DNA from 2 places in the Naumannella huperziae genome. Region 1 is predicted to be linked to the other one. Evidence: riboswitches for the same ligand, from Rfam matches in the RefSeq annotation. Region 1 holds a riboswitch; the other holds the start of a gene.
The links. Region 1 has a riboswitch for cobalamin ahead of metE (5-methyltetrahydropteroyltriglutamate--homocysteine S-methyltransferase). Riboswitches for the same ligand answer to the same signal wherever they lie in the genome.
Positions count from the first base shown of each region.

Region 2: it holds a riboswitch for cobalamin, as region 1 does, so the genes downstream of both, ACXDC7_RS04660 (hypothetical protein) here and metE (5-methyltetrahydropteroyltriglutamate--homocysteine S-methyltransferase) in region 1, are expected to answer to the same signal.

Region 1 is NZ_JBSXPH010000001.1:290,185-295,403, forward strand. Features, by position in the region: gene metE (5-methyltetrahydropteroyltriglutamate--homocysteine S-methyltransferase) at 37-2,322, opposite strand; cobalamin riboswitch at 2,475-2,615, opposite strand; gene ACXDC7_RS01390 (ISL3 family transposase) at 2,996-4,312, opposite strand; gene ACXDC7_RS01395 (SDR family oxidoreductase) at 4,628-5,219, opposite strand, start outside.
Region 2 is NZ_JBSXPH010000001.1:981,027-986,245, reverse strand. Features, by position in the region: gene ACXDC7_RS04675 (ATP-binding cassette domain-containing protein) at 1-361, opposite strand, end outside; gene ACXDC7_RS04670 (CbiQ family ECF transporter T component) at 375-1,577, opposite strand; gene ACXDC7_RS04665 (hypothetical protein) at 1,628-2,665, opposite strand; gene ACXDC7_RS04660 (hypothetical protein) at 2,665-4,056, opposite strand; adenosylcobalamin-variant (AdoCbl-variant) riboswitch at 4,102-4,175, opposite strand; gene ACXDC7_RS04655 (DUF1643 domain-containing protein) at 4,270-4,752, opposite strand; gene ACXDC7_RS04650 (hypothetical protein) at 4,794-5,219, opposite strand, start outside.

The sequences.
Region 1 (5,219 bases):
CCCGCGGGGCCGCGGTCAACGCCTCGCGATGCCCGGTCACCGCGCCCGGACCTCCCGGGCCGCCGCGACCAGATTCGTCAGCGCGCGGCGTACCTCCGCCTCGCCACGGGTCTTCAGCCCGCAATCCGGGTTCACCCACAACCGCTCGGCGGGCAGGACGTCCAACGCGCGGTGCAGCAGCGTGGTCATCTCGGCCGTCTCCGGTACGCGGGGCGAGTGGATGTCGTAGACGCCCGGCCCGACCGCCCGCCCGAAGCCCGAACCGGCCAGATCCCCGAGCACCTCCATGCCCGAGCGCGCCGCTTCGACGGAGGTCACGTCGGCATCGAGGCCGTCGATCGCCTCGATCACCTCGCCGAACTCCGAGTAGCACAGATGGGTGTGGATCTGGGTCGCATCGGCCACCCCGGAGGTCGCCAGCCGGAACGCCCCGACCGCCCAGTCGAGGTAGGCCGGCTGCTCGGACCGGCGCAGCGGCAACAGCTCGCGCAGTGCCGGCTCGTCGACCTGGATGATCACCGTGCCGGCGGCCTCCAGGTCCGCGCACTCCTCGCGGATCGCCACCGCGACCTGGTCGGCGACCTCGGCGAGGAGTTGATCATCGCGGACGAACGACCAGGCAAGGATCGTCACCGGGCCCGTCAGCATGCCCTTGACGGGCCGGTCGGTGAGCGACTGGGCGTACCCGATCCACTCCACCGTCATCGGTGCCGGCCGCGACACGTCGCCCCACAGGATCGGCGGTCGCACGCAACGGCTGCCGTAGGACTGCACCCAGCCGTTCGCCGTGATGGCGAAGCCGTCGAGCAGCTCGCCGAAGTACTGCACCATGTCGTTGCGCTCCGGTTCGCCGTGCACCAGCACGTCGAGCCCGAGCCCGGACTGCAGCTCGATCACCTCGGCGATGTGCCCGCGCATCACCCGGGCATAGGCGTCGTGATCGAGCCGCCCGGCGCGGTACTCGGCCCGCGCGCGCCGGATCTGCGGCGTCTGCGGGAAGGACCCGATCGTCGTGGTGGGCAGCGCGGGAAGGTCGAGCCGTTCGGCCTGGACGCGCGCGCGTTCGGCGGCATCGCTGCGTCCGGTGCGGCCCGCGCGGGCGGCGGCGACGCGCTCGCGCACCTCCGGGCGCCGGACCCGCGGATCGGCCGACCGGCGCTCCGCAGCGCGCCGGGCTTCGGCCAACCGGGGCGCGACCGCGTGCGGGCCGTCGGCCAGCGCCCGCGCGAGGGTTCCGACCTCGTCGATCTTCTCGGCGCCGAAGGCGAGCCACTCCCGCACGGCGGGGTCGAGCGCGTCCTCACCGTCGAGGCCGTAGGGCACGTGCAGCAGCGAACAGGAGGTGGAGACGGCGAGCGAGCCGGATCGTGCCGCCAGCTCGTGCAGCGTGGCGATGGCGGCATCCAGGTCCGTGCGCCAGACATTGCGGCCGTCGATCACGCCCGCCGCCACGGTCAACCCGGACAGATCGACACCATCGGGTACGCCGCCCGCGACCAGGTCCAGCCCGACCCCGTCGATGCCGCTCGCGGCAAGCGGCCCGAGCGCGGGACCGGGGTCGCCGAAATAGCTCTGGACCATGATCGCGGGACGGTCGGCAACGGCCGCGAGCCGGCGGTACGCGGCCGTGATCTCGTCGATCCTTCCCGCGCTCAGATCGGTCGCGAGGACCGGTTCGTCGAACTGCACCCAGGACGCGCCGGCGGCGGCCAGCTTGGGCAACAGCTCGGCATGGAGGTCGACCAGCTCTGCCAGGCGCGTCCACGGGTCGGCCGATCCCGGGGCGGGCTTGGCCAGCGACAGGAAGGTCGCCGGACCGATGATCACGGGACGCAGCGACACGCCGGACCGGTCCCCGGCGACGGTGCGCGCGAGTGCCAGATCGTCCAGCACCGCCTCGGGATGCAGCGCGAAATCGGTGTCGTCGGCGATCTCGGGCACCAGGTAGTGGTAGTTGGTGTCGAACCACTTGGTCATCTCCAGCGGCGCCAGCCGGTCAGTGCCCCGGGCGGCGGCGAAGTAGCGATCGCGATCATCATCGATCGCGGCGTACCGTCGCGGCAACGCCCCCAGCAGCGCCGCGGTGTCGAGCATCTGGTCGTAGTAGGAGAACGTGTTCGTGGGCAGCGCATCCACTCCGCCGTCCAGCAACCCGCGCCAGGCGGCGCGGCGCAGATCGCGGGAAACTCCGGCGAGCAGGTCGGCGTCGGCCTTGCCCGCCCAGTAGGCCTCCAGCGCCCGCTTCAGTTCGCGGCGCGGCCCGATCCGGGGCAGCCCGGCGACGGTCGCGCGAAAGGCGCCAATCTTGTGGTTGTCGGTCATCGATGTCTCCGGTCGTCGCTGTCATGCCGCCTCGTCGCGGGCGCACGCCAGCGGCGGCCGGCGCACGTCTCGGCAACGGCCGTTCTGGTCGGCGCACGCCCGGTCCACGAGGCGGTCGGCCGCCGGGTCGCTCGGGACCCGGCACGGCTGGCAGGTCTTCGGACTCACGGGCGTCCCTGCCATGGGCAGGATTCCTACTGGCCGTCGCTTCCCGGGCTCGCACCCAGTGCCGATGACGGCGGTCGTTCCCATTCACCGCTGCGGGACAGTCCCGGATTCCCACCGGGTTCCCTCTCGCGCCCGGACGGCTCGCACCGCCCGCGCACTGTCCCCGGCCGGCGCGCCGCCCGGAGAAACCAGTCGCACCTCGATGACAACACACCGATCGTCCGGGGTGCGGCATGATCACTCCGCGGACACCGAATAATCGATTGCCGCACCGGCTCCGACTGCGTAGCGTGATCGTCAGTCACCAACGGAAGGGAGGAAGACGATGATCAACAATACGACCGCCGGCGTCGCCGCCGTCTTCGCCTGTTCCGGGTCCTTGCGCTGACCTTCCCGTCGCGCCGCCCGGAACGATCACCCGGGCCCACGGGCCCAGCCGCCCGAAACGTCAACGCAGCAAGGACCTCTCATGCGACATCTCGATCCCCTGTCCCCCTATGCGGGCTCATCCCAATCGAGGGTGTAGTTGGGGTCTGAATCCGCCTGTCTCGAGCAGGCTTCTGGCGATGTAGTTGGTGAGGTTGCGGAAGCCCAGGGCGGAGCCGCGGAGGTGTTCGAGTCGGCCGTTCGTGGCTTCGGTGGGGCCGTTGCTGGTGCCGGGTCGGTCGAAGTAGGCCAGGACGTCCTCTGCCCGCTTGGACAGAGTGCGGCCGAGGGTGACGAGCTCGGTGAGCGCGGCGGGGACGCCGGAGGTCAGGCTGGTGATGAGGTTGCTCATGGCCTGTCGGCCTGCGGTGCGGTCGGGGTGTCGGTAGGCGGCGATCATGCGCTGGTAGATGCCCCAGGTGGCTTCGACCTGGACGTGGTCGTCGTCCCCGAAGAGGGCGGTGAGGCGTTGGGTCTGGCGGTCGGTGAGCAGGTCGGCGCCGGTGTGCAGGGTGCGTCGGGATCTGTAGAGCGGGTCGGTGTTGCGGCCGCGGTGGCCGTGCAGTTCTTGCTGGACCCGGCGCCGGCAGCGGTCGAGGGCGTCGCCGGCGAGGCGGACGACGTGGAAGGGATCCATGACGGCGACGGCCTGCGGAAGCTCTTCGGTGGTGGCGGTCTTGAAGCCGGTGAACCCGTCCATGGCGACGACTTCGAGGCCGTCGCGCCAGGCCTTGGGCCGGGCAGCGAGCCATGTCTTGAACACTTCCTTGGAGCGGCCCTCCACCATGGCCAGCAGCCGCGATGGCCCGGTCTTGTCGCGGACCGGGGTGAGGTCGATGACGACGGTGACGAACTTGTCGCCGCGGTGGGTGTGACGCCAGACGTGTTCGTCGACGCCGATCACCTTCACGTCATCGAATCGGGTCGGGTCGTCCAGCAGGAGCCGCTGGCCTTCGGCCAGCACAGCGGCGTTGGCTGTGTCCCAGGAGACGGCGAGAGCCTCGGCGAGGCGAGCAACGGTGAGGTGTTGGCAGACGAGTCCGACCAGCGCCCACCGCAGCGCGGTCCGGGACAGCTTCGCTCGGGGCTCGGCGGCACGGGTGGTGTCTTGCCGCCAGACGTGCCCGCAGCCGGTGCACTTGTAGCGGCGGACCGTGAGCAACAGCGTGGTCGGCCGCCACCCCAGCGGTTCGTGGGCCAGCTCCCTGGTGACGGTGTCCCGCGCCCTCCCCTCGCAGCCGCAGCGCCGGCACCAGCGCGCCGCATCGTCCTCTTCGACGCGGCACAGGAGCACCGCGCGGTCCGGCTCCACCTGCTGGCCCACGACCACGAGACCGAGCTCGTCGAGGCGGCAGAAAGTCGTCACATCAGGGGTCGCGAAGGTAGCGTCAGGCACGTCGAGGTCTTCCTGGATGGGCAGTGTGAGAACTTCCATCCTCGGAAGGCCTCGACCACTATCCGGGCACCGACGCGCCGCGCCCTCCCACCACGGCTGCTGCGTCGCCTACACCCTCATCTGGGAAGAGCCCGGATACCGGCGAGACCCGGAGCCTTCTCCCACGATCACCGTAGCGACCACCACCCGCTCACCGGGAGGCCCTCCAAGTCATACAAGCCGGATTGCGGTGTCGAACTAGTCCGACTGCTGTGGGCTTCTGTGGTGGTGGGCCGCCCTGCCGCTCTCTGCGGCGGGGCGGCCCGTTGGGGTGGTTCAGCGAAAGTCGTTGCGGTGGTCTCCGGCCCACCGTTCGTAGTCGCGTCCGTCGTGGCCGATGAGGTCACGGTATGTGGGCGAGGGTTTCATGAGTTCGGAGTAGTCCTGTTCGGAGTATTCCCCGTCGTCGGGAGCCGCGCCGTCGTAGTCGGTGAATCCGAGGAGTAGGTCTGCGGTCTCCGCGGCCTGGCCGCCCAGCTCGTGGAGGATGACGCGGGCTTGTTCACGTGTGACTTCTTCAAATGCGATCTCTGCGCCGAGTGCGCGGCTGATGGCTGCGATTTGTTCGCGGATCGTGTAGGCGCGGGGCCCCGTGATGGTGTATTCCTGCCCCGCGTGCTTCGGGGGATCGAGGAGGGAGATGGCGGCGATGTCGGCGATGTCTGCTTCGTGGATTGGGGCTCCGACGATGTCGTCGGCGAAGGGGTACCGCACGCGGCGGTCTTTTCGGATCATGGGTCCCCAGATGGGCAGCATGTTGGCCATGAACTCGCCGGGCCGGACCATGGTCCACGCGAGCCCGCTGTCCTTGACTGCTGCTTCGACGGCCGAGTGGTGCCCGTAGTCAAAGCCGAGAGTGACTGCTGCC
Region 2 (5,219 bases), 690 kb from region 1:
GCGCGCGCATGGTCGCCGCCGGTAGCCCGAGCTGTTCCATCGTGTAGGCGAGTTCCTCCTCGACCGTGTCGGTGACGAAGCCGGCCAGCGGGTCCTGGCCCACCCAGCCGACCCGGTCGGCCAGCTCGCGCGGGGCGAACTCGGTGGTGTCGACGCCGTCGATCGTGATCCGCCCGACCCGGCGGCCGCCGGTGAACCGGGGCACCAGGTTGTTGATCGAGCCGAGCAGGGTGGACTTCCCGCTACCGGTACGCCCGATCGCCAGCACCAGCTCGCCCTCGGGGATGGTCAGGTCGACGCCGCTCAGCACGTCGGCATCCGCGCCCGCATAGCGGACGGTCAGCCCCTCGACCGTGATCACCAGACACCTCCGCTCACGACAGGCCCCCCAGCTCCGCTCGGTGCCGGTCGGCCTCGCCGACGCCGAGGGCCGGCGGCGGCGTGATCACCGCGGGCAGTAGCGCGATCGCAAAGCCGACCAGCAGCAGCGGCGTGACGACGGGCCACTCGTCGACGGTCGGGATCAATACGGCGGCATCGGCCGACTCCCAGACGATGCTGAACACCACGAACGGCGTCAGCCCGCAGGCGACGACGAGTGTCTCGGCCACGCCCCAGCCGTCGGGGCGGTAGCGAGTGCGGCGTACCGTGCGGCCCGCGAAGCGGAAGCCGAGCACCCCGCACAGGGCGCCGGCGGCCAGGAACGGTACGCCGGCAGGCAGCGCGAGCGGGCCGATCCGCAACTGGTCCATGAATCCCGACAGCGTCGCGTAGGCGCCGATCGACAACAAGATCATCGCGGCCAGGATCAGGACCGCCGAGCGCACCCGATCGGCCACCCGGCCGCCACCGGTACGCCCGTAGCCGCGCGCATCCATCGATGACGCGAGCTGCAAGGAGCGGTCCAGCGCATCGGTCACCACGGGGACCACGATCGCCCGCACGAACCGGTAGCGCCGGACGAAGCCACGGCCGGGCGCGCTGACCCCGGTGCGTAGCGCCCGGGCCCGGCGTACCCGCAGCACCGAGTCCGCGAGCTGGGCGAAGACGGTCACGGAGACGACCAGGATCGCGCCGATCTCGTAAAGGGCGCCGGGCACCTGGGCGAGCAGGCGCTTCGGGTTGGCGAGCGAGTTCGCGGCGCCGACGCAGACCACGATGCAGGCCAGCCGGAGGCCGTCGTAGAGCCCGTAGAGCAGGGATTCCGCACTGACGGCACCGAGCAGCCGGAACCCGCCGACCCAGTACGGCAGCGGCACCTCCGGCAGCCGGAACAAGATCGTCTCGCCGTCGCCGCCGCCGAAGATCACCCGGTAGAACAGCCGCATGATCACGATGAACGCGCCGAGCAGCAGGTAGAAGCGGAACGACCGCGACCACGGGCCGTCACCGCGGCGGGCGGCGACGACGACGGCGGCGACGGCCATCAGCAGCAGCGTGAGCAGCGGATTGATCGTCAGGCTGGCGGCAGCGGCGAGTGCGATGGCGTACGCCCACCAGGCCGCGGGATTCAGCGATCGCGGCAGCCAGTAGCGCACCCACGCCGCCCGCGGCGAGGGCCCCGGCCTGGTGTGCACTCCGCCGCCTTCCGGTCGCTTGAGGTCCGATCCGGCAGCATAGCCGCCGCTCAGGGGCCGAACCTGCGCCACAACATGATGCCGCCGCCGACGGCACCCACGCCGGCGACCGCGCCGATTCCGGCAATGGTGCCGACCGGTACGCCGCCGACAACCGTGGCGGTCGGCAGCGGCCGGGCGCCGTCGGCGCTTCCCCGGGCCGGGTCGGTGCGGGTCTCGACCGCGGCCGGCGACGGGGTGGGCGTGCCGGTGGGTGTCGGTGTCTGGCTGGGTGTCGGGGTCCGGCTGGGTGTCGGGCCGGACGTCGGGGTCGGGGTGCGGGCGGCGGTCGGGGTCGGCCGGGGGGACCGGCCCGGGGACGAGCCGCGATTCGGGCTGGGTGCCGCGGTCGTGCGCCGCTCGGGCCGGGCCTTCGGCGTACCCTCGCCGGAATCCTCGCGCCGGCCGCGCTCGCCCTCGGCGACCTCGGGCTGCTGGGCGCGCGGGTCGTTGCCCCGCGGTGCGGGCTCGGTGCGCGGCGCCTGCTTCTCGCTGTTCGGCCGCCGCGGGCTCACTCGCGGCCGCGGGTTGGTCTCGGCGGTTGCGTTCAACGAGAACGACCAGCCCTCGAAGCCGCCGACGATGGCCTGTCGGTTCTTCACCCCCCACTGCGAGTAGGTCCACGACCCGCCGTTGGTGGCATGCCAGTAGGACCAGTACGCCTTCGCGGGCGGGGTGTCGATGCACCGCTCCCGGTAGCCCGGGTTGCCCGTGACGGCGAGCTGCTCGGTGGCCGAGGGGCGCCCGGCGATCCGACAGATGAACTGGTCGCCCCAGCGGCGCACGCCCTCGATGTCCAGGCCGGCCCGCCGGAGCGCGTCCAGTCCGGTGCCGGAGCCGAAGTTCGGCGCGCAGCGGACGATCGTCTGACCGCCGAGGGCCTGGAAGTCGACCACCACCGTGACGCCCTTGGCGTCCTTGCAGTAGCCGGCATAGCCGGCCGCCCGGGCTCGCTGCGGGGCGAGCCAGGCGGCCGCGCCGGTGATCAACAGCGCCAGTACGGCGGCCGCGGCCAGCACCCGGCTCGCGCCGCCTCCCGTGCCCCGCATCAGTGTCGCCGCAGCAGGCGGGCGCCGGCACCGACGGCGAGCAGGCCCGCGGTGAGCAGGCCGATGATGGCCGGAGCGCCGGTATCGGCCAGCGGTCCGGCGCCGGGCGAGGGCGGCGGGGTCGCGGTGTCCGGGTTCGGCGCTGCCGGGGCGCTGGCGGTCGCGTCCGGCGTGGGCGAGACGGTCGGCGGGGCGCCGATGCCCGGCGTCGCGGACGCGCTCGAGGACGGCGGGACGGTCGGGGACGCCGATACGGTCGGGGACGCCGAGGCAGTCGGGGACGGCCACGTGCTCGGGGACGGCGAGGCGCTCGGCGAGGGAGTGCTCGGCTGAGGCGTCGGCGCGGGCCCGCGTCCGAGCTCGGTCAGGGAGACCGGGACGAACGCGAAGATCGCCTGAGCGCTCGCGCGGCGCCACTGGTCGTTTCCGTCGGCGCCCCCCGCGGCAAAGGACTCGGCGTTGTAGGCGATGGCACCGGCATCGCTGCCGGTGTCGAGCTGCAGGCCGGCGACCCACTCGCCGGCCGCGGCGGCGGCCTCGTCCTCGCCTGCGGTGGCCAGTGCGGCGGCGACCAGCCCGGTGCTGTTGGCATTCGCGCCCTCGGTGGAGACCCCGCCGCCGAAGGATCCGTCGTCGCGCTGCTCGGTGATCAGCCAGGCGACGGCTCGCGCCGCCGATGCCGTGGCGTCGTCACCGCCGGCGGCGTACAGCGCCATGATCGCCATCGCGGTCGCGTCGCGGTCGGGCTGCCCACCCGCGGCATCGCAGCCCCGGCCGTCGGGATCGGGGAAGATCACGAAGAAGCCGTCCGCGCACTGCTGGGTGATCAGGAAGTCGACGGCCTCGCCGGGCAGGGCGTCCTCCTCGGCCAGGCCCATCACGATCAGGCTCTGGGCGAAGGTGTTCGCGGCACCACCGGTACGCTCACCGGACTCCAGCGTCGAGGCGACCTGACCGTCCGGTCCGATGGCGTCGGTGGCCAGCCCGACCAGGTCCAGACCACCGAAGTCGGCCGGATCGCGACCGACCGACTGGGCGGCGACGATCAGCTTGCCGACCGATCCGGACGCGTAATAGCCCTCGATGCCGAAGCTGGTGTAGTCCGACGCATTCGCCTCGACGGCGTCGGCGACCTCCGTGACGCGGTCGGCGTCCGCGCCGGCGGCAATCAGCGCCCACAGCGTGTCCACGGTGAGGCCCCAGTCGGTGAACGAAGGATCGAACGACGAGCCCATCCGCCCGTCGTCGAGCTGCCCGTAGAGCCAGTCCGCCGCGGCCGTGGCCTCGGCCTGCCGGGCGGCGGGTGCGGCCTGTGCCGCTGGCGCGACCAGCGCGCCCAGGGTGAGTGCCCCGGCGGCCGTGACGGCGCCAAGGGTCGACAGAATCTTCATTTTTCCTCGTATCTGCTGTCCGCGACAGATCGTCGAAGGTGGCACCCGTCAGGTGGCGATCCGGCTCTACGGTTGCGGGACAGCGCCGGAATCTCACCGGCTTCCCCTGGGCCTGACGGGCTTGGGTTCAGTTGTGGCTCGCGCCGCGCGCAGCATATACCCCGACCGTCGTGACCAGCGGCGCAGATCGATCAGCGACCTGCTCCTGCTGCGTCACCCGCCCTGGTCTGGCGTGGGCGGCAGCCATCGCGTCAGCCGGGTATCCGCGCGGACATACAACGGGTGCCGCGGCTGGCCCGATTTCGTCAGTCCCAGCGCGTCGAGCCGCCCAGCGAAGGCCACCACCTCGCTGACTCGGCCGGGACGCCCGTGCGCGCCCCACGCTGCTACCACCGGACTGCCGGCTCGCACGGCGACGCCGAGCACATCGCGAAGGTGATCATCGTTCTCGGGGCCGACGGGATCGTCGGCCCGCCACAGGTCCGCCGGCTTGGTGGCTCGGTACGCGTACAGGTTGACCACGACGAGACCGCCCAGACCCCACGTCCTGGCGAATCTCATGCAGCGCCGGATCGTCGGATCGTCCTCCTTCGCGTCCGCGGTCGACGGGTTGAGCAGGATGAATGTCGCGTCGGGCCGATCGACATCCCACACGCGAGTGAGTCGGTACCGGTAGCGCCCACACTCCGACAGCACGGCGCCGCTCGACCGTCCGTTGCACGAGATGTCTCCCACCGCTATCTCCTCCGTCGCCGCATCATGATCACAACAGCCGCGCAAGCCACCGCCGCGAGCGCGATCACCCCGACCAGCGTGGCGATGGGCGATCCCGGCGTCTCGCGCGGCTCGGCCGGCGAGGCATCCGACCCCTGATCGGGATCCGCGCCGGGCGGCGCCGGGGCGGCGTTCAGCGCGAACGACCAGCCCTCGGTCGAGCCGGGAGCCACGGTACGCCGGTCCGCCCCGAGCTGGGAGAACTGCCAGGCGCCGCCGGCCTCGGCGTACCACGACGACCAGTGCGCCGCCTCGGGCGGGGTGTTCGTGCAGGTCTCGCGATAACCCGCCCGTCCGCCCACCGTCAGCCGTTGATCAACTCCGGGCCGGCCGTCGATCCGGCAGACGAAGGAATCGCCCCAGTCGGGCACGCCGGTGATCTCGAAGCC